4 regions of the Enterobacter sp. KBR-315C3_2022 genome follow, and region 2 is predicted to be linked to each of the others. Evidence: predicted binding sites of a transcription regulator. Region 2 holds the regulator's gene; each other region holds the start of a gene.

Evidence for each region. Region 2 encodes PurR, which represses purine synthesis genes. Its sites were predicted from a motif close to CANGCAAACGTTTGCNTG; they were not measured.
Region 1: purM (phosphoribosylformylglycinamidine cyclo-ligase) is a predicted target of PurR. The motif match lies at 6,372-6,389, and genes of this name have one in related genera.
Region 3: purL (phosphoribosylformylglycinamidine synthase) is a predicted target of PurR. The motif match lies at 1,199-1,216, and genes of this name have one in related genera.
Region 4: AB8804_RS06345 (nucleoside-specific channel-forming protein Tsx) is a predicted target of PurR. The motif match lies at 829-846, and genes of this name have one in related genera.

Annotation. Positions count from the first base shown of each region.
Region 1 is NZ_JBGKEB010000002.1:93,659-101,043, forward strand. It holds gene AB8804_RS03225 (EAL domain-containing protein) at 1-796, shown strand, start outside; gene ppx (exopolyphosphatase) at 801-2,342, opposite strand; gene ppk1 (polyphosphate kinase 1) at 2,346-4,406, opposite strand; gene purN (phosphoribosylglycinamide formyltransferase) at 4,636-5,277, opposite strand; gene purM (phosphoribosylformylglycinamidine cyclo-ligase) at 5,274-6,311, opposite strand; gene AB8804_RS03250 (6-phospho-beta-glucosidase) at 6,578-7,385, shown strand, end outside.
Region 2 is NZ_JBGKEB010000012.1:5,181-12,565, forward strand. It holds gene AB8804_RS13855 (riboflavin synthase subunit alpha) at 1-15, shown strand, start outside; gene cfa (cyclopropane fatty acyl phospholipid synthase) at 46-1,194, opposite strand; gene punC (purine nucleoside transporter PunC) at 1,492-2,691, opposite strand; gene punR (DNA-binding transcriptional activator PunR) at 2,806-3,717, shown strand; gene purR (HTH-type transcriptional repressor PurR) at 3,734-4,759, opposite strand; gene AB8804_RS13880 (YnhF family membrane protein) at 5,057-5,146, shown strand; gene AB8804_RS13885 (MFS transporter) at 5,312-6,478, shown strand; gene sodB (superoxide dismutase [Fe]) at 6,516-7,097, opposite strand; gene AB8804_RS13895 (C40 family peptidase) at 7,219-7,385, opposite strand, start outside.
Region 3 is NZ_JBGKEB010000002.1:28,939-36,323, forward strand. It holds gene mltF (membrane-bound lytic murein transglycosylase MltF) at 1-1,034, opposite strand, end outside; gene purL (phosphoribosylformylglycinamidine synthase) at 1,302-5,189, shown strand; gene qseE (two component system sensor histidine kinase QseE/GlrK) at 5,723-7,156, shown strand; gene qseG (two-component system QseEF-associated lipoprotein QseG) at 7,153-7,385, shown strand, end outside.
Region 4 is NZ_JBGKEB010000004.1:86,112-93,496, reverse strand. It holds gene nrdR (transcriptional regulator NrdR) at 1-22, opposite strand, end outside; gene AB8804_RS06350 (DUF3251 domain-containing protein) at 175-714, shown strand; gene AB8804_RS06345 (nucleoside-specific channel-forming protein Tsx) at 985-1,863, shown strand; gene secF (protein translocase subunit SecF) at 2,032-3,003, opposite strand; gene secD (protein translocase subunit SecD) at 3,014-4,861, opposite strand; gene yajC (preprotein translocase subunit YajC) at 4,889-5,221, opposite strand; gene tgt (tRNA guanosine(34) transglycosylase Tgt) at 5,244-6,371, opposite strand; gene queA (tRNA preQ1(34) S-adenosylmethionine ribosyltransferase-isomerase QueA) at 6,427-7,385, opposite strand, start outside.

The DNA of each region.
Region 1 (7,385 bases), on a different contig from region 2:
CGCGATGCATTTACAGCGCTCGCTCAGGAGCAAAGTCGACATGATGAACCGCCTTCAGCGCGCGCTGGAACAGGACGAGTTTATTCTGAAGGTTCAGCCCGTCAGCGGGTTACGAGGCGATCGCTTTTATGAAGTGCTGCTGCGGATGCCGGACGAGCAGGGTGAGCTTCTCTCTCCCGACCGCTTCCTTCCCGTTGCGCAGGAGTTTGGCCTGTCGTCTCGCGTGGATCTGTGGGTGATTGAACGCACGCTGCAATTCCTCGCCACGCACCACGACCGCCTGCCGGGGCAGCGTTTTGCGATCAACCTTGCGCCGTCGACGGTGTGTCGCGCGCAGTTCCCGCACGAGGTGTCGCTGCTTTTGACGACGTACGGCATTGAAGCCTGGCAGCTGATTTTTGAAATCACGGAATACGGCAGCTTTGGCGGCACCGAGCAGGTGACGCAGACGCTTAAACAGCTGCAAAAAATGGGCGTGCGCATCGCCATCGATGATTTTGGCACCGGCTACGCCAGCTACGCGCGCCTGAAAAGCGTGGATGCCGATATTCTCAAGATTGACGGCAGCTTTATCCGCAATATCGTCAGCAACAGCCTGGATTACCAGATCGTGGCGTCTATCTGCCATCTGGCGCGAATGAAAAAGATGCTGGTGGTGGCAGAGCAGGTTGAAACGGAAGAGATACGCAGCGCGGTGAATGCGCTGGGTATCGACTATGTGCAGGGAAATCTGATTGGCGAGCCGGTTGAGCTGGAGTCGCTTCTCGAAGAGCAGGCGCCGCGGGTGGACGCCTGAGCCGTTAAGCCGCCACTTCCGGCGAGCTTTCTTCTTCGATTTTAAGCATCCAGCCGGTTACCGCTTCCCAGTACTGCTGCTCTTTTTCCAGATCCAGCAGGACCAGCGCGTTCTGGCTAAACCAGTCGTGCGGGAAGCTCAGCGTCCAGTGGTGATCGTCCGTTGTCAGCCTTAGCGTCGGCGGCGTGGTCGTGGCCTGGCGCTGGTTGTTAAGCAGCACGCCGAGGCGCAGCAGCTGAATCAGCGGCAGGAACTGCTTTTTCTTGAACAGCGTAAAGCGCGGCAGATCGTCAAGCTTGATGGCCTTGCGGTGGTAGCGCACCAGGGTGGCCATCATGGTCTGCTGTTCCTGATTAAAGCCCGGCAGGTCGCTGTTCTGCAGGATATACGCCGAATGGCGGTGCATCCCGCTGTGATTGATGTTCAGGCCGACTTCATGCAGCATGGCTGCCCATTTGAGCAGGGCGGCAAGCTGCGGATGGTCCAGCTTGGGGTTTTGCGCCTGCCACTGCTCGTACATTTGCACCGTGGTTTCCAGCACGCGCTTAGCCTGTTCGCGATCGATGTTGTACTGGTTTGCCAGGCTTTGCGCCGTGCGGCTGCGAATGTCCTGATGGCGGAAGCGGCCCTCCATTTCATACAGCACGCCTTCGCGCAGCGCGCCGTCAGAAAGGCGCAGCTCCTTGATAGCCAGCGCGTCAAACACGCCGCAGAGGATCGCCAGCCCCGGCACGAATACGGATTTCCGCTCTTCAGAAAGCCCCGGCAGGCTCAGCGAATCGAAGCTTTTATGCTTTAGCACTTCGTCGGTGAGCAGAGTCAGACGTTCAGGGGTGATAATCCCGTCCTTTTCGCCCATCGCCAGCAGCACTTCATGCGCCGCCTTAATGGAGCCCGATGCGCCGAGCGCAACGTTCCAGCCCTGAATGCGGTACTGCCAGGCCAGATTTTCCAGCTTCTGGATCGCGGCCATGCGCGCGCGCTGGAAGTTCTCGCGGGTGATTGCGCCGCCGGGGAAGTACATCTGCGCGAAGCTGACGCAACCCATGCGGCGGCTTTCCACCAGGCGCGGCTCAAAGTCTTCGCCAATCACCAGCTCCGTCGATCCGCCGCCGATGTCGATCACCAGCTTGCGGCCTTTTTCTGGCTGAGTATGTTCAACGCCCATAAAGATCAGGCGCGCTTCCTCGTTGCCGGAGATGATCTCAATCGGGTAGGGGATAACCTTTTCCGCGCGCTTGAGAAACTCGGCGGCGTTCAGCGCCTGGCGCAGGCTGTGCGTGCCGACGATGCAGACGCTGGACGGCGAAAATCCCTGCAGGCGCTCGGCAAACAGCGAGAGGCAGTTTAATCCGCGCTCCATCGCCTCTTCGCTGAGCATGCCGCGCGCGTCCAGGCCGTCGGCCAGGTGTACGCGCTGCTTCAGGCGGCCGATGATCTGCATCGCGCCATCCACCTCGCGGGCGATGACCATGTGGAAGCTGTTAGAACCAAGATCGACCGCAGCAAACTCCTGCGGTCGGGGTGCGTTATCATTTATCGGCATAGGTTAATCGGGTTGCTCGAGTGATTTGATATAGTCGTAAATCGCCAGCTGCGACCGCACTTTACGGCGATTGCCGCGCGGCACGTAGCGATTACTGAGTTCTTTGTCGATATAGCGTGCTTTCACCGTATCGCTAAACAAAATCTCGATAATGTCGAGGATTTGCTGTTTCAGGCGCGGATCAAGCAGCGGAGCCGCGACTTCAATTCGGTAATCTATGTTACGCGTCATCCAGTCCGCGGATGAGAGATACACCTGCTTATCGCCCGCATTATCAAAGATATAAATGCGGTCGTGTTCCAGATAGCGGTCCACGATGCTGATCACGCGAATGTTATCGCTAATGCCTTCCAGCTCCGGGATCAGCGAGCACATGCCGCGAATGAGCAGGTTAACCGGCACGCCGGAGCTGGACGCCGCGTACAGGCGATCGACAAGCCCTTTATCAACCAGATTGTTGAGCTTGAGCGTAATGCCGGACGACAGGCCCTGCTGCGCGTTGGCAATCTCTTTGTCGATCATCTGATACAGCAGGCGCCGCGAGTTCTGCGGGGAGACGAGCAGATAGTCGAAGCTCACCGGGCGGTACGGATTCTCGATGAAGTTAAATACTCGACGCACCTCGTTGGTGATCCGCGCGTCGGCGGTCAGGAGCGAGTAGTCGGTATAAATGCGCGCGGTTTTCTCGTTAAAGTTGCCGGTGCCGATGTGGGCGTAGCGCACCACTTCGTCGCCCTCTTTACGGGAGATCAGGAACAGCTTGGCGTGAATTTTCAGCCCCGGCGCGGAGAAGATCACGTGCACGCCGGCTTCCGTCAGGCGTCGCGCCCAGTGGATGTTGGCTTCTTCGTCGAAGCGCGCCTGCAGCTCCACCACCACGGTCACTTTCTTGCCGTTGTGCGCGGCGTGGATCATCGCGTCGATGATGCGCGAATCTTTCGCCACGCGGTAGATGTTGATCTTGATCGCCAGCACGTTCGGGTCGAACGACGCCTGGCGCAGCAGTTCAAGCACGTGCTCGAACGTGTGATACGGATAATAGAGCAGGACGTCGCGCTCGCGGATGGCGTCAAACCCGTTGCGGAACTTATCGAACCAGATATGGCGCAGGCGCGGCAGCGGCTTGTTCACCAGGTTGGCTTTGCCGACGTTCGGGAAGCCAATAAAGTCTTTAAAGTTGTGATAGCGGCCGCCGGGGATAATGGAGTCGTAGCGGGAGATGGTCAGCTTCTCGCGCAGCATTTCCACCATCGCGTCGGGCATGTCGCGCTGATAAACAAAGCGCACCGGCTCGGCGGTCAGGCGCTGCTTGAGGCTTGAGGACATCAGCTCCATCAGGCTGGCTTCCATCTCATGCACCAGGTCATATTCGGCGTCGCGGGTCATCTTCATCGAGTAGGCGTTGAGCGCGTCGTAATCGAAGAAGCCCTTGAAGATATCGTCCAGGCAGTAGCGAAGAATGTTGTCCAGCAGGATCATCGGCTTGCGTCGGCGCGGCGTTTCCGGCGGCAGATTCACAAAGCGCGGAACCTTATCGGACGGAATTTCCAGCAGCGCGTAGCTGATGCTCTCGCCGCGAATAATTTCGACCGCCAGATAGGTGTAATCATCCTTCAGGAACTGCACCAGGTCGGTTTCGCGGTTGATCAAAATCGGCGTAATGTGCTGGCGCAGATAGTGTTTGAAGTAATGACGCAGCCAGGTCTGCTGGTTGACGGAAAGCTGGCGTTCGTTGATCAGGAAGATTTGGTTGCGCGCCATTTCCAGCAGCAGCTCGTTGTAAAGCCCATCAAACTCCTGATCGGCCTTCATGACGCGGGACTGAATTTTGCCGAGCAGGTGGCGCGAGTGCGAGTTCAAACCCTGCTCTTCGCTGATGATGATCCGCCGCTTCAGTTCGGCAAAACGCACCTTGTAAAATTCATCCAGGTTATTCGAGTAGATACCTAAAAAGCGCATACGCTCAATCAGCGGGTTGGTTTTGTCCGCCGCTTCCTGAAGCACGCGCTCGTTAAAGGCTAACCAGCTAAGCTCTTTCTCAATGTATAACTTTTCCTGACCCATTACAGCTCACACTCCAGTTCAATCACAGGACGTGGTAAATCCGTCTCGTCCTTATTATGGCGAGCATTTCCACGATATGTCCAACAGTGCCAGAAAAGTATGACAGTTATTTTTTTTGTTGGGGAATTTAGAGGGTTGGAGAAGGGATTGTCGGGTGGCGCTGCGCTTACCACGACCTACGGGACCGTAGGCCCGTGCAAGCGAAGCGCCGCCGGGCAATTCAAACAGACTACTCTTCCGCCGCATGACCCTGCGGGGGTAACTTCACGCCGTCCAGCCATGCTGCGCCGTCGCGCATCTCAAGACGCCCGTCGACAAACCAGCTTACTACCAGCGGATAAATGGCGTGTTCCTGCGCCTGCACGCGTTCAGTTACGTCATCTTCGCTGTCGCCGTCAAAGACCGGGACCTTGGCCTGCAGGATCACCGGCCCGCCGTCCAGCTCGTCGGTGACGAAATGCACGGAGGTGCCGTGCTCTTCGTCGCCGTTTTCCAGCACCTGACGGTGGGTGTGCAGGCCAGGATATTTCGGCAGCAGAGAAGGGTGGACGTTAAGCAGGCGTCCGGCATAGTGCGCCACAAAGGCCGGGCTGAGGATGCGCATGTAGCCCGCCAGCACCACGACGTCGGGCGCGTAGGCGTCAATCTCCTGCACCAGCTCGCGGTCGAACGCTTCGCGACCGGCGAACTGGCTGGCCTCCAGCGCGTGGGCGGGAATGTTCGCTTCCCGCGCCCGCTCAAGGCCGAACGCGTCGGCCTTGTTGCTGAACACTGCCCGAATGGTGCCATTGATTTTCTTCTGCCTGCAGGCGTCTATGATGGCCTGCAGGTTGCTTCCGTTACCGGAAATGAGCACCACGATGTTTTTCATTCAATGACCACACGCTGTTCGGAATCGGAGGCTTTAATCGTACCGATTTTCCACGCGTTTTCACCTTTCTCGTTCAGCAGCTTAACTGCGTTTTCCGCTTCGCTCGCCGGCAGGGCGATAAGCATGCCCACGCCGCAGTTAAAGGTGCGATACATTTCGTGGTCGCTCACGTTACCGGCCGTTTGCAGCCAGTTAAAGACGGACGGCCACTGCCAGGAGGATTCGTCGATAACGGCCTGCGTGTTGTCCGGCAGCACGCGCGGAATGTTTTCCCAGAAGCCGCCGCCGGTCAGGTGGGCAATGGCGTGCACGTCCACATTCTCGATAAGCTCAAGAATGTTTTTCACGTAGATGCGGGTTGGGGCCAGCAGGTGGTCGGCCAGCGGTTTGCCGTCGAGCTCGGTGGTCTGCGGGTCGCAGCCGCTGACCTCGAGGATTTTACGCACCAGGGAGTAGCCGTTAGAGTGCGGTCCGCTGGACGCCAGGGCAACCAGCACGTCGCCGTCAGCCACTTTGCTGCCGTCAATGATTTCTGATTTTTCTACTACGCCGACGCAGAAGCCCGCGACGTCATAATCTTCGCCGTGATACATACCCGGCATTTCCGCGGTTTCACCCCCGACCAGCGCACAGCCAGATTGCAGACAGCCTTCGGCGATGCCGTTGATCACGCTGGCTGCGGTATCCACGTCCAGCTTGCCGGTCGCGTAGTAGTCGAGGAAGAACAGCGGCTCCGCGCCCTGCACCACCAGGTCATTGACGCACATCGCCACCAGGTCGATGCCGATGGTGTCGTGACGCTTAAGATCCATCGCCAGGCGCAGCTTGGTGCCCACGCCGTCCGTACCCGAGACCAGCACAGGTTCACGATATTTTTGCGGCAGCGCGCACAGTGCGCCGAATCCACCCAGGCCGCCCATCACTTCCGGGCGACGGGTTTTTTTCACCACACCTTTGATTCGGTCAACCAGCGCATTACCTGCGTCAATATCAACACCGGCATCTTTGTAGCTGAGAGAAGTTTTGTTGGTCACGGCTTAAGTCCCCACGCGATTGCATAGCTTGTAAGAAAAATCGGCGCAATTCTAACAGTCCAGGCAAACGTTTGCGAGCCTATTATCGGAAGGCGTTATTTTTTTTCTACACGCCTTGTTACCGCTGCCAAAGTTGACTCCGTTCACGGAAATGAAACCGGTTTCGGTTTTCTGCTTGCAACCCGTTACCCCTTTGAACATCATCGTTCTGAAACCGGTTTCTGTAACTGTTTTTGCAGAAAATAACGCAGAATGAGGGAATGAGAATGTCAGGATTCAAAGCAGGTTTTCTGTGGGGCGGCGCCGTTGCCGCACATCAGCTTGAAGGCGGCTGGAAAGAGGGCGGCAAGGGCGTCAGCGTTGCCGACGTAATGACGGCGGGGGCGCACGGCGTGCCGCGCGAAATTACGGCGGGCGTGCTGGAGGGGAAAAATTACCCTAACCACGAAGCCATCGACTTCTACCACCGCTATAAGGAAGACATCCAGCTTTTTGCCGAGATGGGATTCAAATGCTTCCGCACCTCCATCGCCTGGACGCGCATCTTCCCGAAAGGGGATGAGCAGGAGCCAAACGAAGCGGGCCTGCAATTCTACGACGATCTGTTCGACGAGTGCCTGAAGCACGGCATTGAGCCGGTCATTACCCTGTCGCACTTCGAAATGCCTTTCCATCTGGTCACCGAATACGGCGGCTGGCGCAACCGCAAGCTGATCGACTTCTTCGTTCGCTTCGCAAAAGTGGTGTTCCAGCGCTACCAGCACAAGGTGAAGTACTGGATGACCTTCAATGAGATCAACAACCAGGCCAACTTCCACGAGGACTTCGCGCCGTTTACCAACTCCGGGCTGAAGTACGCGCCGGGTGAAGACCGCGAGCCGGTGATGTTCCAGGCGGCGCACTACGAGCTGGTCGCCAGCGCGCTGGCCGTGAAGGCAGGGCGCGAGATTAATCCGTCGCTGCAGATTGGCTGCATGATTGCCATGTGCCCTATCTACCCGCTGACCTGCGCGCCGGACGATATGATGATGGCGATGAACGCCATGCACCGTCGCTACTGGTTCACCGACGTGC
Region 2 (7,385 bases):
GTAGAAGAAGAATAAAAATAACCCCGGCTTGCCGGGGTTATTTATTTAGCGTGCGACGCGCAGACCGTTCTCAATTCCGCGGCTAAACACTACCTGCCAGAGCTGAATATCGCGCGCGCGGAAAGCGCCCGCGCAGGCGTTCAGATAATAGGTAAACATGCGTTTGAAGCGTTCGGAATAGTTATCTGCAATTTCCGGCCACGCGGCCAGGAAGCGCGCGTGCCAGGCCATCAGCGTGGTGTCGTAGTCCGCACCGAAGTTATGCCAGTCTTCCACGATGAAGTGAGGCTCGCTGGCATTCGCAATATGGCGGACCGACGGCAAACAGCCGTTCGGGAAAATGTACTTATTGATCCACGGGTCGACGTTATTGTCGGTCTGCTTTGAGCCGATGGTGTGCAGCAGGAAAATACCGTCCGGTTTTAAATTACGGTTAGCAACCGTGAAATACGTATCGTAATTTTTCGGCCCCACGTGCTCGAACATCCCGACGGAGACGATGCGATCGAACTGCTCGTTGAGGTCGCGATAGTCCTGCAGGCGAATATCCACGTCCAGATCCTGGCACCGTTCCTGCGCCATCTTCTGCTGTTCGGCAGAAATGGTCACGCCCACGACGCTCACGCCGTAGTGTTTCGCCATAAACCAGGCCAGCCCGCCCCAGCCGCAGCCAATATCCAGCACGCGCATGCCGGGCTTGAGCTGCAGCTTTTCGCAGATCAGGCGCAGCTTGTCCTGCTGCGCTTCTTCCAGCGTGGTGGCTTGTTTCCAGTATGCGCAGGAATATTGCATCAGCGGGTCCAGCATGCGGCTGAAAAGATCGTTGCCGAGGTCGTAATGCTCTTTACCGACGATCCACGCGCGCTTTTTGCTTTGCAGGTTGAACAGGCGCGCGGAGGCGATGCGCAGCGTGTCTTTTAGATGGCGGGGAAGCTGTTTCTCCAGCCCCGCGCGCAGCACGCTGGTGAAGAACATGTCCAGACGCTCGCACTCCCACCAGCCGTCCATATAGCTTTCGCCCAGGCCGAGGGAACCTTCCTGCAGCACGCGTTTAAAAAAATCGGGATGTTTAACCTGCGGATCCGCAGGAGACGGTCCGTTAATCGTGATGCCGGCTCGACCCAACAGTTCACTGACGATCCGGGACCAGTTGTCGTCCGGAACGCTGACTTCTTCTATACACGATGAACTCATAGCTTCTCCATCACCTTGCTGTGATCAGAACCTTCAAACAGCGTAGACGCTTTTTATGGTTTGTGAGAAATCTCACGGATAATCCCGCGAGGCTAGTATCCGACGTAGAACAGAGGAAGGGAGATAACCCTTGCCGAAAAGCCTTCCATGGTAAAACGGGAGCACTCCGGCTCCCGTTAACGCTTAATATTTATCGTATTTATTGAACCAAATTTAGTATAGGCCTCAAAAATGGCTGATTCAATATAAAATTCTTAGCAACCTAATCACTGAAACGTAACATAATATCAGCCGCGATTAGGCATGCGAGCGATCGGCTTCGCTGCGGCTTTCCTCAGCGGCTTGCGCAGAAGATTGCATCCGGTAGCCAAGGGCAGCCAGGAGAACCGTTGCCAGCATCACGCTGGTGGTCGTCATCAGCGGCGTGGCGATCAGCGCTGAGACCACAAGGCTTGCCAGGAAGCACAGGCCGAGCTGAAGGGTGTTTTGCAATGCGGCAGCGCGACCCGTTGCGTGAGGGAAAGGCCGTAAGGCCTGAGCCACCACGATAGGGTAAATAGCGCCGTTAGCAACCGCCATCACGCAGAACGGGATCAAAATTTCTGCCAGTCCCGCGCCCGGAATAAAGCCTACCGCCCAGGTCCCAACGACGCTAAGCGCGTACAGCACCAGCAGCCACGGCAGCATCTGCTGGCCTTCCCACTTTTGCAGCGCGGCGCGACAGCCGTAGCCGCCGACCAGGAAAGCGATGGTCTGCGGGACATAGCTCAGGCCGATCGCTGCCGGGCTGTAGCCCATATCGTGCAGAATAAACGGCGAGCCGGTTAGCCACGCGAAGAAGCTGGCGGAGCAGGCGGCGTAAATCAGGACGTTGCCGCGGTAGGCCCTGGTCTTAAGCAACGAGATGAAGGTGATCGGCTTCGCGTCAGCATGCTCCACTTTTTTATGCGCGGGCTTGAGCGCGAACGCGGGCAGCATCAGGACCAGGGTAATCGCAAACAGCGTGGCAAAAATCGCCTGCCAGTCAAAATGCGCGAGGATCCAGCTGCCCAGCAGCGGGGCAAGGGCCGGAGAAAGGCCAACCAGCGGCATGATGGTGGCAAAAATTCGGTTGGTGCGCGACGCCGGGTAGTAATCGGTCACCAGCGCCTGCCAGGTGACCGCCGCGGCGCATACGCCCACCGCCTGAATAAAGCGCAGCACCAGCAGCCAGGTGGCATCGCGTACCCACAGCATGCCCAGACAGCCGACGGCAAAAATGGCCAGCCCCAGCAGCAGAACCGGCTTGCGGCCAAAGCGATCGGAGAGCGGCCCCCACAGCAGCTGTGCGAAGGCAAAGCCGGCAAGAAACAGGCTCAGGCTCGCGCTGATGGCGGCGGCAGGGGTTTGCAAATCTTCCTGCATGGCGGCAAAGGCGGGCAAATACATGTCGGTCGCTAAAAAGCCCAGCACGCTCAGGCCGCCGAGCCAGACTAAAAATCCTTTCCTGGGTTGCACTCGTTTTTCTCCTCAAGGAGGCAGGGATATATTGGCGCAGAGTGTAGGGAGTGCAAAGCGGCTTGTGAAACGCTAATATTTGGCGGTTGCATTCAAAAATTTTGCAGGCAGAAAATGTGGTCAGATTATTCTCTTGAAGTGGTCGATGCCGTTGCGCGCAACGGCAGCTTCAGCGGTGCCGCGCAGGAGCTGCACCGCGTTCCCTCGGCGGTAAGCTATACCGTGCGGCAGCTGGAGGAATGGCTCGCCGTTCCGCTGTTTGAACGGCGCCATCGCGATGTGATATTAACCCCGGCCGGGGCATGGTTTTTGAAAGAAGGACGTTCTGTTATCAAAAAAATGCAGATCACCCGCGAGCAGTGCCAGCAGATTGCCAACGGCTGGCGCGGGCATCTCTCCATCGCCGTCGATAATATCGTCCGGCCGGAGCGCACGCGGCAGATGATCGTTGATTTCTACCGTCACTTCTCGGACGTCGAGCTGCGGGTGTCGCAGGAGGTGTTCAACGGCGTGTGGGACGCGCTGGCGGACGGCAGGGTAGAGATGGCTATCGGCGCGACCCAGGCGATCCCCGTGGGCGGGCGCTACGCTTTTCGGGACATGGGCATGCTGAGCTGGACCTGCGTTGTTGCGCGCCATCATCCGCTGGCGGCGATGGAAGGACCGCTGAGCGATGACGCGTTGCGCAACTGTCCGTCGCTGGTGCTGGAAGATACGTCGCGGTCGCTGCCCAAGCGTATCACCTGGCTGCTGGACAACCAGCGGCGCGTGGTGGCGCCCGACTGGGACTCTTCAGCAACCTGCCTGAGCGCGGGGCTGTGCGTAGGTATGGTGCCCGTCCACTTTGCGCGTCCGCGTATTGATGCCGGTGAATGGGTTGCCCTGACGCTGGAAAATCCGTTCCCGGACGCGGCCTGCTGCCTGACCTGGCAGCAAAATGACGTGTCGCCCGCAATGGCCTGGCTGCTGGAGTATCTGGGAGATAGCGAAACGCTGAACAGGGAGTGGCTACGGGAGCCAGCGTAGCTGGCCCCGGAGAGGATTAACGGCGGTAGTCGCGGAAAGGACCGTCCGCAACGGAGCGACGCTCAATCAGGCGAGGGTGAACCTCAATGGACTGCGACTCTTCGCGCTTGCTGACAATCCTGTCCATCAGCATGTTGAAGGCCGTTTCGCCCAGCGAATCTTTCGGCTGGTGAATGGTCGTCAGCGCCGGGGTGAAAAAGCGCGCGTTGCGCACGTTGTCATACCCGATCACCGAAATATCCTGAGGCACGCGAAGGCCGAGCTCGTCTGCCGCACAGAGCGCGCCCATCGCCATGATGTCGCCGCCGCAGAAGACGGCGGTAGGGCGGTGCTGCTGCGACACGATCTGCTGCATCGCGCGGTAGCCGGACTCCGGCTCAAAGTCGCCCTGAACAATCCAGTTTTCCGGCACGCTGATCAGCGCCTCTTCCATCGCCTTCATGAACCCGGCCAGACGACCCGCGCCGGTGTTGCGCTCCAGCGGGCCAGGGATGACGCCGATATCGCGGTGTCCGCGCTCGATCAAATAGCGGCCGGCCATGTAGCCGCCTTCAAAAGCGTTATCGATGACCGAGTCGGTGAAATCGGCGCGCGCCTCGCCCCAGTCCATAACCACCATCGGAATGTGGCGATACTCCTCCAGCATGGAGAGAACGGACTCAGGGTATTCAGAGCACATGACCAGCAGGCCATCGACACGCTTTTGCGCCATCATCGACAGATAGGCGCGCTGCTTTTCAATGTTGTTCCACGCGTTGCCCAGAATCAGGGTATAGCCTTTCTGGAAGCAGTTTTTCTCAACGGCTTCAATAATTTCGGCAAAGTAGGCCGCTTCGCTGCTGGTCGCCAGCAGGCCGATAGACTTGGTGTGATTAACCTTCAGGCTGCGCGCAACCGCACTCGGTGAGTAGTGCAGTTCTTTGATTGCAGCCCAGACGGCGTTGCGCGTCTCTTCCGCCACGAAGCGGGTTTTGTTAATAACATGTGATACGGTTGTAGTGGAAACGTTTGCGCGTTTTGCTACGTCTTTAATTGTTGCCATTAAATGTCACTCCAGACCCTATCCTAATGCCCTGAAAAATGGGGAGGTAAACGTTTGCCTTCTCTCACCCTTATTACGCAATTTTGAATTGCGACACGCCGGGAAAACGACACAGGACGTCAGGAGGGGGTCAATGGCCGGTACGCTAATAAATTTAGCGTGGAATTTTGTCCTATCTTGAGGAAAAGGGGAAGAGCAAAAGTGGTTATCATTTTAAATCCGGGAAGATTTTTGACGTAAACTGTGTAAAAATGAGCAAGCTCACTTTCCGTGTGGGGATTAAAAGGAGAAAAATTGATGAGTACCGATCTTAAGTTTTCGCTGATGACCACCGTTATTGTTCTGGCGCTGATTGTTGCCGGTGGGCTGACGGCTGCACTGCACTGATTTTGACGGGGGGAGATTCTTCTCCCTCCTGTAACCTTCCTGATTGTTACGTCTCCGGCAAATATCTTTTGCCAAATTGTTAACTTCTCATTTTTTGTGATTGATGTCATGCTTTTGGCTTCTTTGTTCTGCGTCGTGGTACGTCGCGGCATCCGGAGTTAATGCATGAAAATCAATTTCCCCCTGCTGGCCCTCGCCATTGGCGCGTTTGGGATCGGCACCACTGAATTTTCCCCAATGGGGCTGTTACCCGTTATCGCCAGGGGCGTAGATGTCTCGATCCCGGCGGCGGGGATGCTGATCAGCGCCTATGCGATCGGCGTGATGGTCGGGGCTCCGCTGATGACGCTGCTGCTTTCCCATCGCGGACGCCGCAACGCGCTGATTTTCCTGATGGCTATCTTCACCCTCGGCAACGTGCTCTCGGCCATTTCGCCCGATTACACCACGCTGATGCTGTCGCGCATTCTCACGAGCCTCAACCACGGCGCGTTCTTCGGCCTGGGCTCGGTTGTTGCCGCAAGCGTTGTACCCAAGCACAAGCAGGCCAGCGCGGTCGCCACCATGTTCATGGGGCTGACGATTGCGAATATTGGCGGCGTACCGGCTGCGACGTGGCTCGGCGAAGCGATTGGCTGGCGGATGTCGTTCCTGGCCACGGCCGGACTGGGCGTGATCGCCATGGTGGCGCTGTTCTTCTCGCTGCCGAAGGGCGGGGCGGGCGAAAGGCCGGACGTGCGCAAAGAGCTGTCGGTATTGGTTCGCCCGCAGGTGCTTTCCGCGCTTCTGACGACGGTGCTGGGCGCGGGCGCCATGTTCACGCTTTACACCTATATTGCTCCCGTCCTGCACGAGATCACCCGCGCGACGCCAGCGTTCGTTACGGCGATGCTGGTATTGATTGGCGTGGGCTTTTCCATCGGCAACTATCTCGGCGGCAAGCTCGCCGATCGTTCGGTTAGCGCAACCCTGAAGGGCTTTTTGACCCTGCTGATTGCCATCATGGTGGCCATACCGTGGCTCGCGCAAAGCCAGGTGGGAGCCGCCGTAGCGATGGTCGTTTGGGGCGCCGCCACCTTTGCGGTCGTTCCGCCGCTGCAAATGCGAGTGATGCGCGTTGCGCACGAGGCGCCGGGGCTCTCTTCTTCGGTGAATATCGGGGCGTTTAATCTGGGGAATGCGCTGGGCGCGGCTGCCGGTGGTGCGGTGATTTCAGGCGGGCTGGGATATGGATTTGTGCCGGTGATGGGCGCGATCGTCGCGGCCCTGGGGCTGCTGCTGGTGCTGATGTCCGGTCGTAAACAGTCGGAAACGGCCTGCGCGGTAGACTAAACAAAAACGCAGAAGGGCGAACCCTTCTGCGTGTCTCTTACGCGGCGAAGTTCTTCGCCACAAACTCCCAGTTCACCAGCGCCCAGAAGTGCTCCAGGTAGTTCGGACGGGCGTTACGGTAATCGATATAGTACGCGTGCTCCCACACGTCCACGGTCATCAGCGGCGTTGCGCTGCCGGTCAGCGGCGTACCAGCGTTCGAGGTGGAAACGATAGCCAGCTTGCCATCGGCCTCTTTTACCAGCCAGGTCCAGCCGGAACCGAAGTTTTTCACTGCGGCATCGGTAAACTTCGCTTTGAACTCTGCGAAGCTGCCAAACGACGCATTGATGGCATTCGCCAGCTCGCCGGTTGGCTCTCCGCCCGCGTTCGGCGCCAGGCAGTGCCAGTAGAAGCTGTGGTTCCACACCTGCGCGGCGTTATTGAAGATGCCGCCTTCTGAACTGCGCACGATCTCTTCCAGCGTTTTGCCTTCAAAGTCGGTGCCTTTGATCAGGTTGTTGAGGTTGGTGACGTAGGTCTGATGGTGTTTACCGTAGTGGTATTCCAGGGTCTCCGCGGAAATGTGCGGGGCCAAGGCGTCTTTTGCATATGGTAGTGCAGGTAATTCGAACGACATTGCTACTCTCCTTATTGTTTTGATGTTGCCAATAACCTTACAGACAACAGGGATAGAGTAGCAAATTGAAAGGGTATGCAAAAGAGGAACTTACCCCGCCGCCAGAGCGGCAGGGCAGGGTTTAGCGGATTGTTTTCGGCGTCATCACGCGGCGTGCGCCGACGTAGTGGCGTACCCAATAATCTTCGCTGAGCGAGGTAATCTGGATGTCCTGACCGCTGCGCGGGGACTGGATAAACTTACCGTTGCCGACGTAAACGCCAACGTGGTCGGCCGTGCCGCGACCCT
Region 3 (7,385 bases), on a different contig from region 2:
TCAACGACACCGAGGCTTTGCGCGGTATTCTTGGTCAGCATCATTAACCCGCGCACGCCGGTCGGGGAGGTGGCCTGGGTATCCCAGTGCGACTCCTGGTAGGAAATCGCCGCCAGCAGCCGCCAGTCAATTTTCTCGGCGTACTTCTCGAACAGCGGCTGCAGGTCCGGCAGCACGCTGTCCACCGCGCGCAGGAAGCTGCGGGTATCAACGTAATCAAAGTCATCCCCGTGGCCGAGGTACTTCTCTTCCAGCCGCGCCAGCGTGCCGTCTTCATTAATGGTGTTGAAGAAATCCAGCATGGCGGCGGAAAGGGTTTGATCGTCATCCAGCTGGCTAAACCAGGTCACCGGCTGCTCATCGGTCACGTCCAGCGCCACGGCAATTTCCGGATGAACGCGCTGGAAAAGGCTGATCGCCACCGAATCGGCAATCGTGTAGGCCAGCTTTTTATCTTTCACCTGCTCCAGCAGCTCGTTGGTGCCGAGCTTCGGATCAACCTTCCAGCTGAGGTCAGGGTATTTCTTTTCCTTGAGGCTGCGCAGATCTTCAATCACCACGTGCCCAGGCGCGATCGTCAGTTGCTGCTCCGTAAGCCCTTCCAGCGAGCGCGGGCGCAGGTTGCCAACGCGATACACCAGCTGCTGGGAGACGGAATAATAGGTCGGGCCCGGCTGGTAATTCTTGCTGCGCTCGGAGTTATAGACCAGCCCCGCGGCGAGCACGTCTGCGTTGTTGTGGTCAAGATCGTCAAACAGCTGATTGATATTCTGGCGAACGGTAATGTCGAGCTTAACGCCGAGGTAGTCAGCGAACTGCTGGGCCAGCTCATAGTCGAGGCCAATCGTTTTGCCGTTGATATCGCTGTAAATGAGCGGAGAGGAGAGGGTACTGACGCGAAGCACCCCCCGCTCCTGAATGGCGGCGATACGGTTTTCGGGTTTACCGAACCAGGGGATAGAAGGCCAGAGGGCCACTGCCAGCAGCAACGTTACAATGCCGATGAGCAGATAATTAATCTTTAATTTTTTCAATTAGTTAATTCTCTGCGACGTCAATTGCCTCAGTGCGCTGTAGCCATGTTAATCATAAGGTTTGCCATTGAATGAGCGGCATTTTGCGTAAACTTGCGCCACTTGGCAACAAATTAGAGAGAGAGGTCACATCTATTGTTAAACCTCTGCGCGGATTTTATTTCGACGCAAACGGTTTCGTCGGCGCTCAGGATTCTCTATAATGACGCCCGTTTTCCCCCCTTGCGCACACTGTAAGCGCCCCGGCGCTTCGAAGACGAGAGACTTATGATGGAAATTCTGCGTGGTTCGCCTGCACTGTCTGCCTTCCGTATCAACAAACTGCTGGCACGTTTTCAGGCAGCCGACCTTCCGGTAAGCACTATATACGCTGAGTATGTCCATTTTGCTGACCTGAATGCCCCCCTGAATGCAGAGGAGCGCGTACAGCTGGAGCGCCTGCTCAAATACGGCCCTAGCCTGAGCAGCCACGCGCCAACCGGTAAACTGATCCTTGCAACGCCGCGTCCTGGCACCATCTCCCCCTGGTCTTCCAAAGCGACCGATATCGCACACAACTGCGGCCTGAGCCAGGTTAACCGCCTTGAGCGCGGCGTGGCGTACTACGTGGAAGCATCCACCCTGACCGACGCGCAGTGGCAGGCGGTAGCCGCCGAGCTGCACGACCGCATGATGGAGAGCGTGTTTACCTCTCTTGAGGACGCGCAGCAGCTGTTCTCCCATCACCAGCCCGCGCCGGTGCAAAGCGTGGACCTGCTCGGGCAGGGCCGCCAGGCGCTGATTGACGCCAACCTGCGTCTCGGCCTGGCGCTGGCAGACGACGAAATCGACTACCTGCAGGACGCGTTCGTTAAGCTGAACCGCAACCCGAACGACATCGAGCTCTACATGTTCGCGCAGGCCAACTCCGAGCACTGCCGCCATAAGATTTTCAACGCCGACTGGGTCATCGACGGTGAGAAGCAGCCTAAATCGCTGTTCAAAATGATCAAAAATACCATGGAGCAAACCCCCGACCACGTGCTGTCTGCCTATAAGGACAACGCCGCGGTAATGGAAGGCTCCGAGGTTGGGCGCTACTTTGCCGACCACGCCACCGGCCGCTACGACTTCCATCAGGAGCCTGCGCACATCCTGATGAAGGTGGAAACCCACAACCACCCGACGGCAATCTCCCCGTGGCCGGGCGCGGCGACCGGTTCCGGCGGTGAAATTCGTGACGAAGGCGCCACCGGGCGCGGCGCAAAACCGAAAGCGGGCCTGGTGGGCTTCTCCGTCTCTAACCTGCGCATCCCGGGCTTCGAACAGCCGTGGGAAGAGGATTTCGGCAAGCCGGAGCGCATCGTGACCGCGCTGGATATCATGACCGACGGCCCGCTGGGCGGCGCGGCGTTTAACAACGAATTTGGTCGTCCGGCGCTGAACGGCTACTTCCGCACCTACGAAGAGAGAGTGGACAGCCACAACGGCGAAGAGCTGCGCGGCTACCACAAGCCGATCATGCTGGCGGGCGGGATCGGCAACATTCGCGCCGATCACGTGCAGAAGGGCGAGATCGTCGTCGGCGCAAAGCTGATCGTGCTGGGCGGCCCGGCGATGAACATCGGCCTGGGCGGCGGCGCGGCATCCTCTATGGCCTCCGGCCAGTCTGATGCGGATCTTGATTTTGCCTCCGTGCAGCGCGACAACCCGGAAATGGAGCGCCGCTGTCAGGAAGTGATCGACCGCTGCTGGCAGCTCGGCGACGCCAACCCGATCCTCTTTATCCACGACGTGGGCGCGGGCGGTCTCTCCAACGCCATGCCGGAGCTGGTCAGCGACGGCGGCCGCGGCGGCCGCTTCAACCTGCGCGACATCCTGAGCGATGAGCCGGGCATGAGCCCGCTGGAAATCTGGTGTAACGAATCCCAGGAGCGCTACGTGCTGGCGGTTGCCGCCGACCAGCTGCCGCTGTTTGACGAGCTGTGCCGCCGCGAGCGCGCGCCGTACGCCGTCATCGGCGAAGCGACCGAAGAACAGCACCTTTCCTTAAGCGACACCCATTTCGACAACCAGCCGATCGACCTGCCGCTGGACGTTCTGCTCGGCAAAACGCCGAAAATGACCCGCGACGTGCAAACCCGTCAGGCGGCGGGCAAGGCGCTGGACCGTCAGGGCATTACCGTTGCCGACGCGGTCAACCGCGTGCTGCACCTGCCTGCGGTTGCGGAGAAAACCTTCCTCGTGACCATCGGCGACCGCACCGTGACCGGCATGGTCTCGCGCGACCAGATGGTCGGCCCGTGGCAGATCCCGGTGGCGAACTGCGCGGTCACCACCGCCAGCCTCGACAGCTACTACGGCGAAGCGATGGCGCTGGGCGAACGTACCCCGGTGGCGCTGCTGGACTTTGCCGCCTCCGCCCGCCTGGCCGTGGGTGAAGCGCTGACCAACATCGCCGCCACCCAGATTGGCGATATCAAACGCATCAAGCTCTCCGCGAACTGGATGGCCGCCGCTGGCCACCCTGGCGAAGATGCGGGCCTGTACGAAGCGGTGAAAGCCGTCGGTGAAGAGCTGTGCCCCGCGCTCGGCCTGACCATCCCGGTGGGCAAAGACTCGATGTCGATGAAAACCCGCTGGCAGGAAGGCAGCGAGCAGCGCGAGATGACCTCTCCGCTGTCGCTGGTGATCACCGCGTTTGCCCGCGTGGAGGACGTGCGCGGCACCGTCACGCCGCAGCTTTCCACTGAAGATAACGCCCTGCTGCTGATTGACCTGGGCAAAGGCCACAACGCGCTGGGGGCCACCGCGCTGGCGCAGGTGTACCGCCAGCTCGGCGATAAGTCAGCCGACGTGCGCGACGTCGCGCACCTGAAAGGCTTCTACGACGCGATCCAGGCGCTGGTGGCACAGCGTAAGCTGCTGGCCTACCACGACCGTTCCGACGGCGGCCTGCTGGTGACGCTGGCCGAGATGGCCTTCACCGGCCACTGCGGCGTGGAAGCCAATATTGCAACGCTTGGCGAAGACCGTCTGGCGGCGCTGTTCAATGAAGAGCTGGGCGCGGTGATTCAGGTGCGCGCGGCGGATCGCGAAGCCGTTGAGGCGCTGCTGGCGCAGCACGGCCTGGCGGACTGCGTGCACTATCTCGGTAAGGCGGTGCAGGGCGATCGCTTTGTGATAGAAGCAGACGGCCACGCGGTGTTCAGCGAAAGCCGCACCACCCTTCGCATGTGGTGGGCGGAAACCACCTGGCAGATGCAGCGCCTGCGCGATAACCCGGAATGCGCGGACCAGGAGCACGACGCCAAGGCCAACGACAACGACCCGGGCCTGAACGTGAAGCTCTCCTTCGACATTAATGAAGACATCGCCGCGCCGTACATTGCGACCGGCGCGCGGCCAAAGGTGGCCGTGCTGCGCGAGCAGGGCGTTAACTCCCACGTTGAGATGGCGGCCGCCTTCCACCGCGCGGGCTTTGACGCTATCGACGTCCACATGAGCGACCTGCTGGCAGGGCGCACCGGGCTGGACGATTTCCAGGCCCTGGTGGCGTGCGGCGGGTTCTCCTACGGCGACGTGCTGGGCGCGGGTGAAGGCTGGGCGAAGTCCATTCTGTTCAACAGCCGCGTGCGCGACGAGTTCGAAACCTTCTTCCACCGTCCGCAAACGCTGGCGCTGGGCGTGTGTAACGGCTGTCAGATGATGTCCAACCTGCGCGAGCTGATCCCGGGCAGCGAGGCGTGGCCGCGCTTCGTGCGCAACCGATCTGACCGCTTCGAAGCGCGCTTTAGCCTGGTGGAAGTGACGCAAAGCCCATCCCTGCTGCTTCAGGGCATGGTGGGCTCGCGGATGCCTATCGCCGTTTCTCACGGGGAAGGGCAGGTTGAGGTCCGCGATGCGGCGCATCTGGCGACGCTTGAAAGCAAAGGCCTGGTGGCGCTGCGCTTCGTCGATAACGCCGGCAAGGTGACTGAAACCTACCCGGCGAACCCGAACGGCTCGGCCAACGGCATCACCGCGGTGACCAGCGAAAGCGGCCGCGCGACCATCATGATGCCGCACCCGGAGCGCGTGTTCCGCACCGTGAGCAACTCCTGGCACCCGGAAAACTGGGGTGAGGACGGCCCGTGGATGCGTATCTTCCGCAACGCGCGTAAACAGCTGGGTTAAGGTTTAAAGCAGGTACTTTGTAGGCCCGGTAAGCTTAGCGCTGCCGGGCTTTTTTATGCATGTCGCAAAATTGCGACAAAGATGGCATGAAGCTGTCTCTAAATGGAGACACTTAGCTCATTGATTTATATATGACAGGAAAAGTTCCCGTTAAGGTGTTGCTTAATAGCGACACTTAGCCTGGAAACCATTCGTTCAACAATCGATTTGGTTTGTGAATAAAACCCTTGCATTTCAATCAGATGATTTATTGTTTTGCATTCTGGCACGGGTGTTGCATAATAATAACTAGTGGCTCATTCACCTTCTTATGTCAGCCCCTTCGGGACGTGCTACATAAACTTCGAATGACGCACAACAAGGTGCCTGCCGTCCAACTACTGATCATAGCGATGCTTTATCAGGCCAGGGCGAAACGTCGAGTTAGGCACCGCCTCATTCCATAACAAAGCCGGGTTTTTACCCGGCTTTGTTGTATCTGAAGGGCAGTCTCAGTTAGGCTCTCATTATCCCCACATTAAGAGAGTAACGTCTTGAAACGCTGGCCTGCTTTCCCCCGTTCCCTTCGACAGCTCGTCATGATGGCGTTCCTGCTTATCCTTCTGCCTCTGCTGGTGCTGGCGTGGCAGGCGTGGCAGAGCCTGAACGCGCTGAGCGCCCAGGCGGCGTTAACCAACCGCACAACGCTTATCGACGCGCGGCGCAGCGAGGCGATGACCAACGCGGCGCTGGAGATGGAGCGCAGCTACCGCCAGTACTGCGTGCTGGACGACCGGACGCTGGAAAAGGTGTATCAGAATCAGCGCAAGCGCTACAGCGACATGCTGGACGCGCACGCGGGCGTACTGCCGGACGACAAGCTTTATCAGGCGCTGCGTCAGGACCTGAACGCGCTGGCGCGGCTGCAGTGTAAAAACAGCGGGCCGGACGCCGCCGCCGCCGCGAGCCTCGAGGCCTTCGCCGCGGCAAATACCGAGATGGTGCAGACCACGCGCACCGTGATCTTTTCGCGCGGGCAGCAGCTCCAGCAGGAGATCGCCGAGCGCGGCCAGTTCTTCGGCTGGCAGGCGCTGGTGCTGTTCCTGGTGAGCCTGGCGCTGGTGCTGCTGTTCACCCGCATGATCATCGGCCCGGTGAAGGGGATCCAGCGGATGATCAATCGCCTGGGGGAAGGTAAATCGCTGGGCGATACGGTCGCGTTTACCGGCCCGCGCGAGCTGCGCTCCGTCGGGCAGCGCATCATCTGGCTCTCTGAGCGTCTGGCGTGGCTTGAATCGCAGCGTCACCAGTTTTTACGCCATATTTCCCACGAGCTTAAAACTCCGCTCGCCAGCATGCGCGAGGGCACGGAGCTGCTGGCGGATGAGGTGGCGGGGCCGTTGACGGCTGAACAGAAAGAGATTGTTGATATTCTCGACGACAGCAGCCGCAATCTGCAAAAGCTGATTGAGCAGCTGCTGGACTACAACCGCAAGCTGGCGGACGGCGCCGTGGCGCTGGAGGCGGTCGAGATTGAACCGCTGGTCGATATGGTGATCTCCGCCCATAGCCTGCCGGCACGCGCTAAAATGATGCATACCGAGGTTGATCTCACGGTGCAGGCCTGTCGTGCCGAGCCGATGCTGCTCATGAGCGTCCTGGATAATCTTTATTCCAATGCTGTGCACTATGGTACTGAATCCGGTACCATTTATGTACGAAGCTATGTGAAGGATTCCCGGGTGCTTATCGACGTCGCCAATACCGGCACCCCCATACCTGATGATGAACAAAAGATGATATTTGAACCCTTTTACCAGGGTAGCCATCAGCGTAAAGGCGCAGTAAAAGGAAGCGGTCTGGGGCTTAGCATTGCCCGCGACTGCATACAACGCATGCAGGGCGAACTCAGGATTGTTAGCGACGAACGCGCCGACGTCTGTTTTCGCATTGAACTGCCTCTTGAGCCGGAAAAAACAATGAAATGAATCTCTATCTGGTGAATATGTCACACGTCTTTAGCCGCGCGCTGCGCGCGGTATTTTCCAGCAAAACGATGCGCGCGGGCGTCTCCTGCCTGCTGCTTGCGGGATGCGTATCCCATGCGCCGAAAAGCGCGATCAGCGACAAACAAGACGATAAATGGCCGGAGAATCAGCTCGCGGATTTCCTGACGACCCGCTGTGACGATCTCTGGAACCTCTCCGGGCATGACGT
Region 4 (7,385 bases), on a different contig from region 2:
CGGAGCAAAATGGGCAATGCATACGGTATCCCTGGTATCTGGTTAACTTTTTTCTATTTTACCCTGATCTGGGCTGACAACAAAGGAAGAGCTTTTTGAGACAAAGGATCTATACCTGACGGCGTCATACTGCCTACCATTAGGCATATCCGTTACCCTAAGGAAATAAACGCAATGACAAGACGTTATTTACGCATTTTGCTGGTGGGAAGCCTCTTCAGCCTTAGCGCCTGCGCGCAGCAAACGGAAGTCCGCGAGATGAAACAAAGCGTGAATACGCTCAACTCGGCGATGGACAAGCTAAACAAAGAAACCGTGAAGATAACCCAACAGAACGCGCTGAATGCAAAATCCAGCAGCGGCGTTTATCTTCTGCCTGGCGCTAACACGCCTGCCCGCCTGAACAGCCAGATTGGTACGCTCAAAATGTCGCTGGTGAACGTGGCGGCAAACGCTGACGGCACGCGCGCAACCCTGCGGATTCAGGGCGAGTCTAACGACCCGCTTCCGGCATTTAGCGCAACCGTGGAGTGGGGGCAGATTCAGGGCACAACCGGAAGCTATCAGGAAGTGAACGTCAAGAATCAGCTGATTTCCGCTCCGGCCAGCGTGCTGGCCCCGAGCGACGTTGATATCCCGCTTCAGCTGAGCGGCCTGACGCCGGAACAGCTGGGCTTTATCCGCATCCACGATATCCAGCCAGCCGCGCAATAATCCCCCTCTTTTAGCGGAGTAGATTGTTACTCCGCTAACATTTTACATCCCGCAAATATTGGCAACATAAATGATTGCCGTTACAATCCCCGCCGTTTAAAGTACGCAAACGTGAACGCAATCGATTACGTATGTGAGAGAACTGTGAAACAACACGTATTTTTGTGAGCAGGGATTCCTATAATAGGCTCCGCAGAAACACGAAATATTTAGAAACGCAATTCGCGCATTTTTCACTCCCGGAAGGGAATTTCAATCAGTGGCATGATTATGAAAAAAACATTACTCGCAGCCGGTGCAGCGCTGGCACTTTCCGCCTCTTTCACCGTTAACGCGGCAGAAAACGACAAACCACAGTACCTCTCCGACTGGTGGCACCAGAGCGTTAACGTGGTAGGCAGCTACCACACCCGTTTCGGACCGCAGATCCGCAACGATACCTATCTGGAATATGAAGCGTTCGCTAAAAAAGACTGGTTTGATTTCTATGGCTACATGGATGCACCGGTCTTCTTCGGCGGTAACACCGACGCAAAAGGTATCTGGAACCACGGTTCTCCGCTGTTCATGGAAATCGAGCCGCGCTTCTCCATCGATAAGCTGACCGGCGCGGACCTGAGCTTCGGTCCGTTCAAAGAGTGGTATTTCGCGAACAACTACATCTACGACATGGGCCGCAACGCGTCCGGTCGTCAGAGCACCTGGTACATGGGTCTGGGTACGGACATCGACACTGGCCTGCCAATGAGCCTGTCCATGAACGTCTATGCCAAGTACCAGTGGCAGAACTACGGTGCAGAAAACCAGAACGAGTGGGACGGCTACCGTTTCAAGGTGAAATACTTCGTGCCAATTACCCAGCTGTGGGGCGGCAACCTGAGCTACATCGGCTTCACCAACTTTGACTGGGGTTCAGACCTGGGCGATAAGAGCGGCTACGCTGAGAACGGCATTAAGCAGCGCACCAACGACTCCATTGCGTCCAGCCACATCCTGGCGCTGAACTACGATCACTGGCACTACTCCGTGGTCGCGCGTTACTGGCACAACGGTGGCCAGTGGAACGACGACGCGGATCTGAGCTGGATGAATGAAAACGTCCGTTCTACCGGTTGGGGTGGTTACCTGGTCGTAGGTTACAACTTCTAATCTGTTAATCTATGCGGAATTAGCCCGGTGGCGCAGCGCTTACCGGGCCTACTATCCGTAATTGTGCGGGCTGATGCCCTCACCTTACCCTCTCCCACGGGAGAGGGCGCGAAGACAAAAAAAATCCCGGTCAACAGACCGGGATTTTTTTATGCGAAAGACGCTGTCTTACGGCAGAATTGACGGCTGATCCGCCCCTTCCTTCTCGACCTTCTGCTGGAGCAGGTGCTCGCGCTTCATGCCAAGCTTCAGTGCCAGTGCGGACGCTACGTAGATAGACGACGCCGTACCGATAGACACACCGATCAGCATGGTCAGCGAGAAGCCTTCCAGCACCGGACCACCGAAGAGATACAGCATCAGGATCACCATCAAGGTGGTACCGGATGTGATCAACGTACGGTGCAGCGTCTGGGTCAGTGAAACGTTGAAGATTTCGTACGGCGTACCGCGACGGATCTTACGGAAATTTTCACGGATACGGTCAGATACCACGATGCTGTCGTTCAGGGAGTAACCGATAACGGACATCAGGGATGCCACGATCGTCAGGTCAATCTCGATGTGGAACAACGACAGTACGCCCATGGTGATCACCACGTCGTGCGCCAGCGCGATAACCACGCCTGCCGCCAGTCGCCACTCGAAGCGGAAACCAACGTAAATCAGGATGGAGATCAGCGCCACCATCAGCGCCATCGCACCGGTTTGCGCCAGGTCCGCGCCCACGCTTGGGCCAACGAACTCAATACGCTTCACCGTCGCGTTCTGGCTGGTCGTTTCGTTAATCACGTGAACGACCTTGCTGCCCAGCTCCTGGCTGCCGTTGGCATCGTGTACCGGAGGCATACGCACCATGATGTCGCGGCTGCTGCCGAAGTTCTGCAGCAGCGGCTCTTCAAAGCCCGCTTTCTGCAGCGACTCGCGCATCTGGTCCATATCGACCGGTTTTTCCAGGGTGATTTCAATCACCGTACCACCGGTGAAGTCGAGACCCCAGTTAAAGCCCTTCACGCCCATAATGGCGATGGACAGAATCAGCAGAAAACCTGAAATGCCGAAGGCCCAGTAGTCCCAGCGCATAAAGTCCCAGACTTTACGGCCGTGGTTCAATTGTTCAACAGTATATTCCTGTGCCACAACGCACTCCTCAGATAGACAGCTTTTTGACGCGCTTGCCGCCGTACAGCAGGTTCACGATGGCACGGGTGCCGACAATAGCGGTAAACATCGACGTTGCGACACCGATACCGGTTGTAATCGCAAAGCCTTTGATAGCGCCAGTACCCACTGCATACAGGATAAGAACCTTAATCAGTGTTGTTACGTTCGCATCGAAGATGGAGCTGAACGCGCCTTTATAGCCTTCTTCAATCGCCTGCTGAACAGAACGACCGTTGCTCAACTCTTCTTTGATACGCTCGTTTATCAGTACGTTGGCGTCGACCGCCACCGCAAGGGTTAAAACGATACCCGCAATACCTGGCATGGTCAGCGTGGCTCCCGGCAGCAGGGACATGATGCCGATGATCAGCACCAGGTTCGCCACCAGCGCGGACGTCGCAATCAGGCCGAACTTCTTATAGAAGAGGATCATGAACAGAATGGAGACCACCAGACCGGCCAGACACGCTTCCAGACCCTGCTTGATGTTCTGCATACCCAGGGTTGGGCCGATGGTGCGCTCTTCAACGATCTGAATCGGCGCAATCAGCGCACCGGCACGCAGCAGCAGAGAGAGCTGACGCGCTTCGTTCGGGTTGTTGATACCGGTGATGCGGAAGCTGTTACCCAGACGAGACTGGATGTTGGCGATATTAATCACCTCTTCCTCTTTCACCAGAACGGCGCGGCCGTTGGCATCTTTCTTACCGCTGTCTTTGTACTCCACGAACAGGGTCGCCATCGGCTTACCGATGTTGTCCTTGGTGAAGTTAGACATGATGTTACCACCCGCGCTATCCAGCGAGATGTTAACCTGCGGCTGGTTGTATTCGTCCTGGCTTGAAGTGGAGTCGGTGATGTGGTCACCGGTCAGGATCACGCGCTTGTACAGCACAACCGGCTGACCTTCGCGGGTCTGTTTCACTTCGGAATCGCCCGGAACGCGGCCGGAAGCGGCTGCGGACTGATCGACGTTAGAGTTCACCAGGCGGAATTCCAGGGTTGCAGTCGCGCCCAGAATCTCTTTCGCACGCGCAGTGTCCTGAATACCCGGCAGTTCAACCACGATACGGTCAGCACCCTGACGCTGTACCAGCGGCTCGGCTACGCCCAGCTGGTTTACGCGGTTACGCAGAATGTTGATGTTCTGCTGAACGGCGTATTCACGCGCTTCGCTCAGACGCGCATCGGTCATCACCGCGCGCAGCTGGTTGCTGCCCTGAGAGGTGATCACCAGATCGCGGTGGCGCTGAGACAGGTAAGTAACGGCCTGATCGCGCGCCGCGCTGTCGCGGAACGTGATGCTCAAACCGTAGTTATCTTCTTTACGCACGGTCGTGTATGCGATGCCTTTTTCACGCAGATCGCTGCGCAGGCTGTCGATATTCTGTTCCTGCAGCTTGCCGAGCGCGGTGTCCATGTCCACTTCCATCAGGAAGTGAACGCCACCACGCAGGTCAAGACCAAGCTTCATTGGCTCTGCGTTCAGCGCAGCCAGCCAACGCGGGGTTGCAGGAGCAAGGTTAAGCGCCACGACGTATTTATCACCGAGCACGCCCATCAGCGCTTCACGGGCGCGGAGCTGCGTGTCGGTGGTGTCGAAGCGAGCAAGAATTGCGCCCTCTTCCAGTGCCACAGACTTCGCGGTAATTTTTTCTTCTTGTAACGTTTTCTGGACCTGGATCAGCGTTTGCTCACTGGCGGCGACACCGCGCGCGCCAGTGATTTGAACGGCCGGATCCTCACCATACAGGTTGGGAAGCGCGTACAGCAGGCCGACGATAATCACGACGACCAGCATGATGTACTTCCACAAAGGATAACGGTTTAACACGGCAGTTCCCTTTGGGAAAAGTTGGGATTACAGCGCCTTCATGGTGCCTTTCGGCAGAACGGCAGCTACGAAGTCACGTTTGATGACCACTTCAGTGGTGTCGTTCAGGGCGATAGCAATGTAGCCGCTTTCAGCTACTTTGGTTACGCGACCGACCAGACCACCGTTAGTCAATACTTCATCGCCTTTCGCGATGGAGTTCATCAGGTTTTTGTGCTCTTTGGTACGCTTCTGCTGTGGACGCAGGATCATGAAGTAGAAGATCAGACCGAACACAACCAGCATCAGAATCAGAGACATTGGGCTGCCCTGGGCTGGTGCACCTGTTGCTGCTACCGCATCAGAAATAAAAAAGCTCATTCAAATTCCCTCATTATTAAAATTAATCAACGTTCAACGGTGGGACATCACGACCCTGACGTTGGTAGAAATCCGTCACGAAGCTCTCTAATTTACCCTCTTCGATAGCCTTACGTAAACCAGCCATTAAGCGCTGATAATAACGAAGATTATGAATGGTATTGAGACGCGCGCCCAAAATCTCGTTACAACGATCGAGATGATGCAGATACGCGCGAGAATAATGGCGACAGGTGTAGCAATCGCACTCGGAATCGAGCGGGCTGGTGTCACTCTTATGCTTCGCGTTACGGATTTTCACCACGCCATCGGTAACAAACAGATGACCGTTACGCGCGTTACGGGTTGGCATTACGCAGTCGAACATATCAATGCCGCGACGTACGCCTTCAACCAGATCTTCTGGTTTACCCACCCCCATCAGGTACCGCGGTTTATCGGCCGGGATTTGCGGGCAGACGTGCTCCAGAATACGGTGCATGTCTGCCTTCGGCTCGCCCACAGCCAAACCGCCGACAGCGTAGCCATCAAAGCCTATCTCTACCAGACCTTTAACGGAGATATCGCGTAAATCTTCGTAAACGCTGCCCTGAATAATGCCGAACAGCGCATTTTTGTTCTGCAGGGAGTCAAAACGGTCGCGGCTGCGCTTCGCCCAGCGCAGGGACATCTCCATAGAACGCTTGGCGTAATCCCAGTCTGCCGGATAAGGCGTACATTCGTCGAAGATCATCACGATATCGGAGCCGAGATCGTACTGAATCTCCATCGATTTTTCCGGATCGAGGAAAATCGGATCGCCGTTGATCGGGTTGCGGAAGTGAACGCCTTCTTCGGTGATCTTACGGATGTCGCCCAGGCTGAACACCTGGAAACCGCCGGAGTCGGTGAGAATGGGGCCTTTCCACTGCATGAAGTCGTGCAGGTCGCCGTGCAGCTTCATGATCTCCTGACCGGGACGCAGCCACAGGTGGAAGGTGTTACCGAGGATGATTTGTGCGCCGGTGGCTTCAACTTCTTCCGGCGTCATCCCTTTTACGGTGCCGTACGTGCCCACAGGCATAAACGCAGGGGTTTCCACCACGCCGCGATCAAACACTAGGCGACCACGGCGCGCGCGGCCGTCGGTGGTATCGAGTTCAAATTTCATTTTTATTCCTCTGTGCCGGAAAAACAGTCCGACACATTATTCTGGTGCCGCGGACTTATTCCCCGACACGCTCATTCAAAGCCAGCGGATTGTACGTGATAAACATCGCGTCTCCGTAGCTAAAAAAGCGATATTTTTGTTCTACCGCAGACTTGTAGGCATTCATCGTATGCTGATAACCCGCAAATGCGGAAACCAGCATAATCAACGTAGATTCAGGCAGATGGAAATTGGTCACCAGCGCATCAATCACGTTGTACTGATAGCCTGGGTAGATAAAGATCTGCGTATCGCCAAAGAAAGGCTCGATAAGATCGGCTTTTGCCGCCTGCGCCGCGCTCTCAAGGGAACGCACGGAGGTGGTGCCAACCGCCACAACCCGGCTTCCGCGCGCTTTCGCCGCCAGCACCGCGTCCACAACCTCCTGCGGCACTTCGGCATACTCGGAATGCATGATGTGATCTTCAATGCTGTCCACGCGTACCGGCTGGAAGGTGCCCGCGCCGACGTGCAGCGTCACGAACGCCATCTCAACGCCTTTTGCGCGCAGTTTTTCCAGCAAGGGTTCGTCAAAGTGCAGGCCCGCCGTCGGCGCGGCCACCGCGCCAGGCTTCTGGCTATAAACGGTTTGATACAGCTCGCGATCCGCCTCTTCGTCCGGGCGCTCAATGTACGGCGGCAGCGGCATGTGGCCGATGGTGTTCAGAATATCCAGCACCGTGCGCTCGTCGTGGAACTCCACTTCGAACAGCGCGTCATGGCGCGCGGTCATGGTCGCTTTAATGCTCTCGTCATCGCCCAGCAGCAGCTCCGCGCCCGGCTTCGGCGCTTTGGAGGCGCGAATATGTGCCAGAATACGTTTATCGTCGAGCATGCGTTCGACCAGCACTTCAATCTTGCCGCCGCTGGCCTTGCGGCCAAACAGGCGCGCCGGGATCACGCGGGTATTGTTAAAGACCAGCAGATCCCCAGGGTTGAGCTTGTCGAGCAAATCGGTGAAAGTACCGTGCGTCA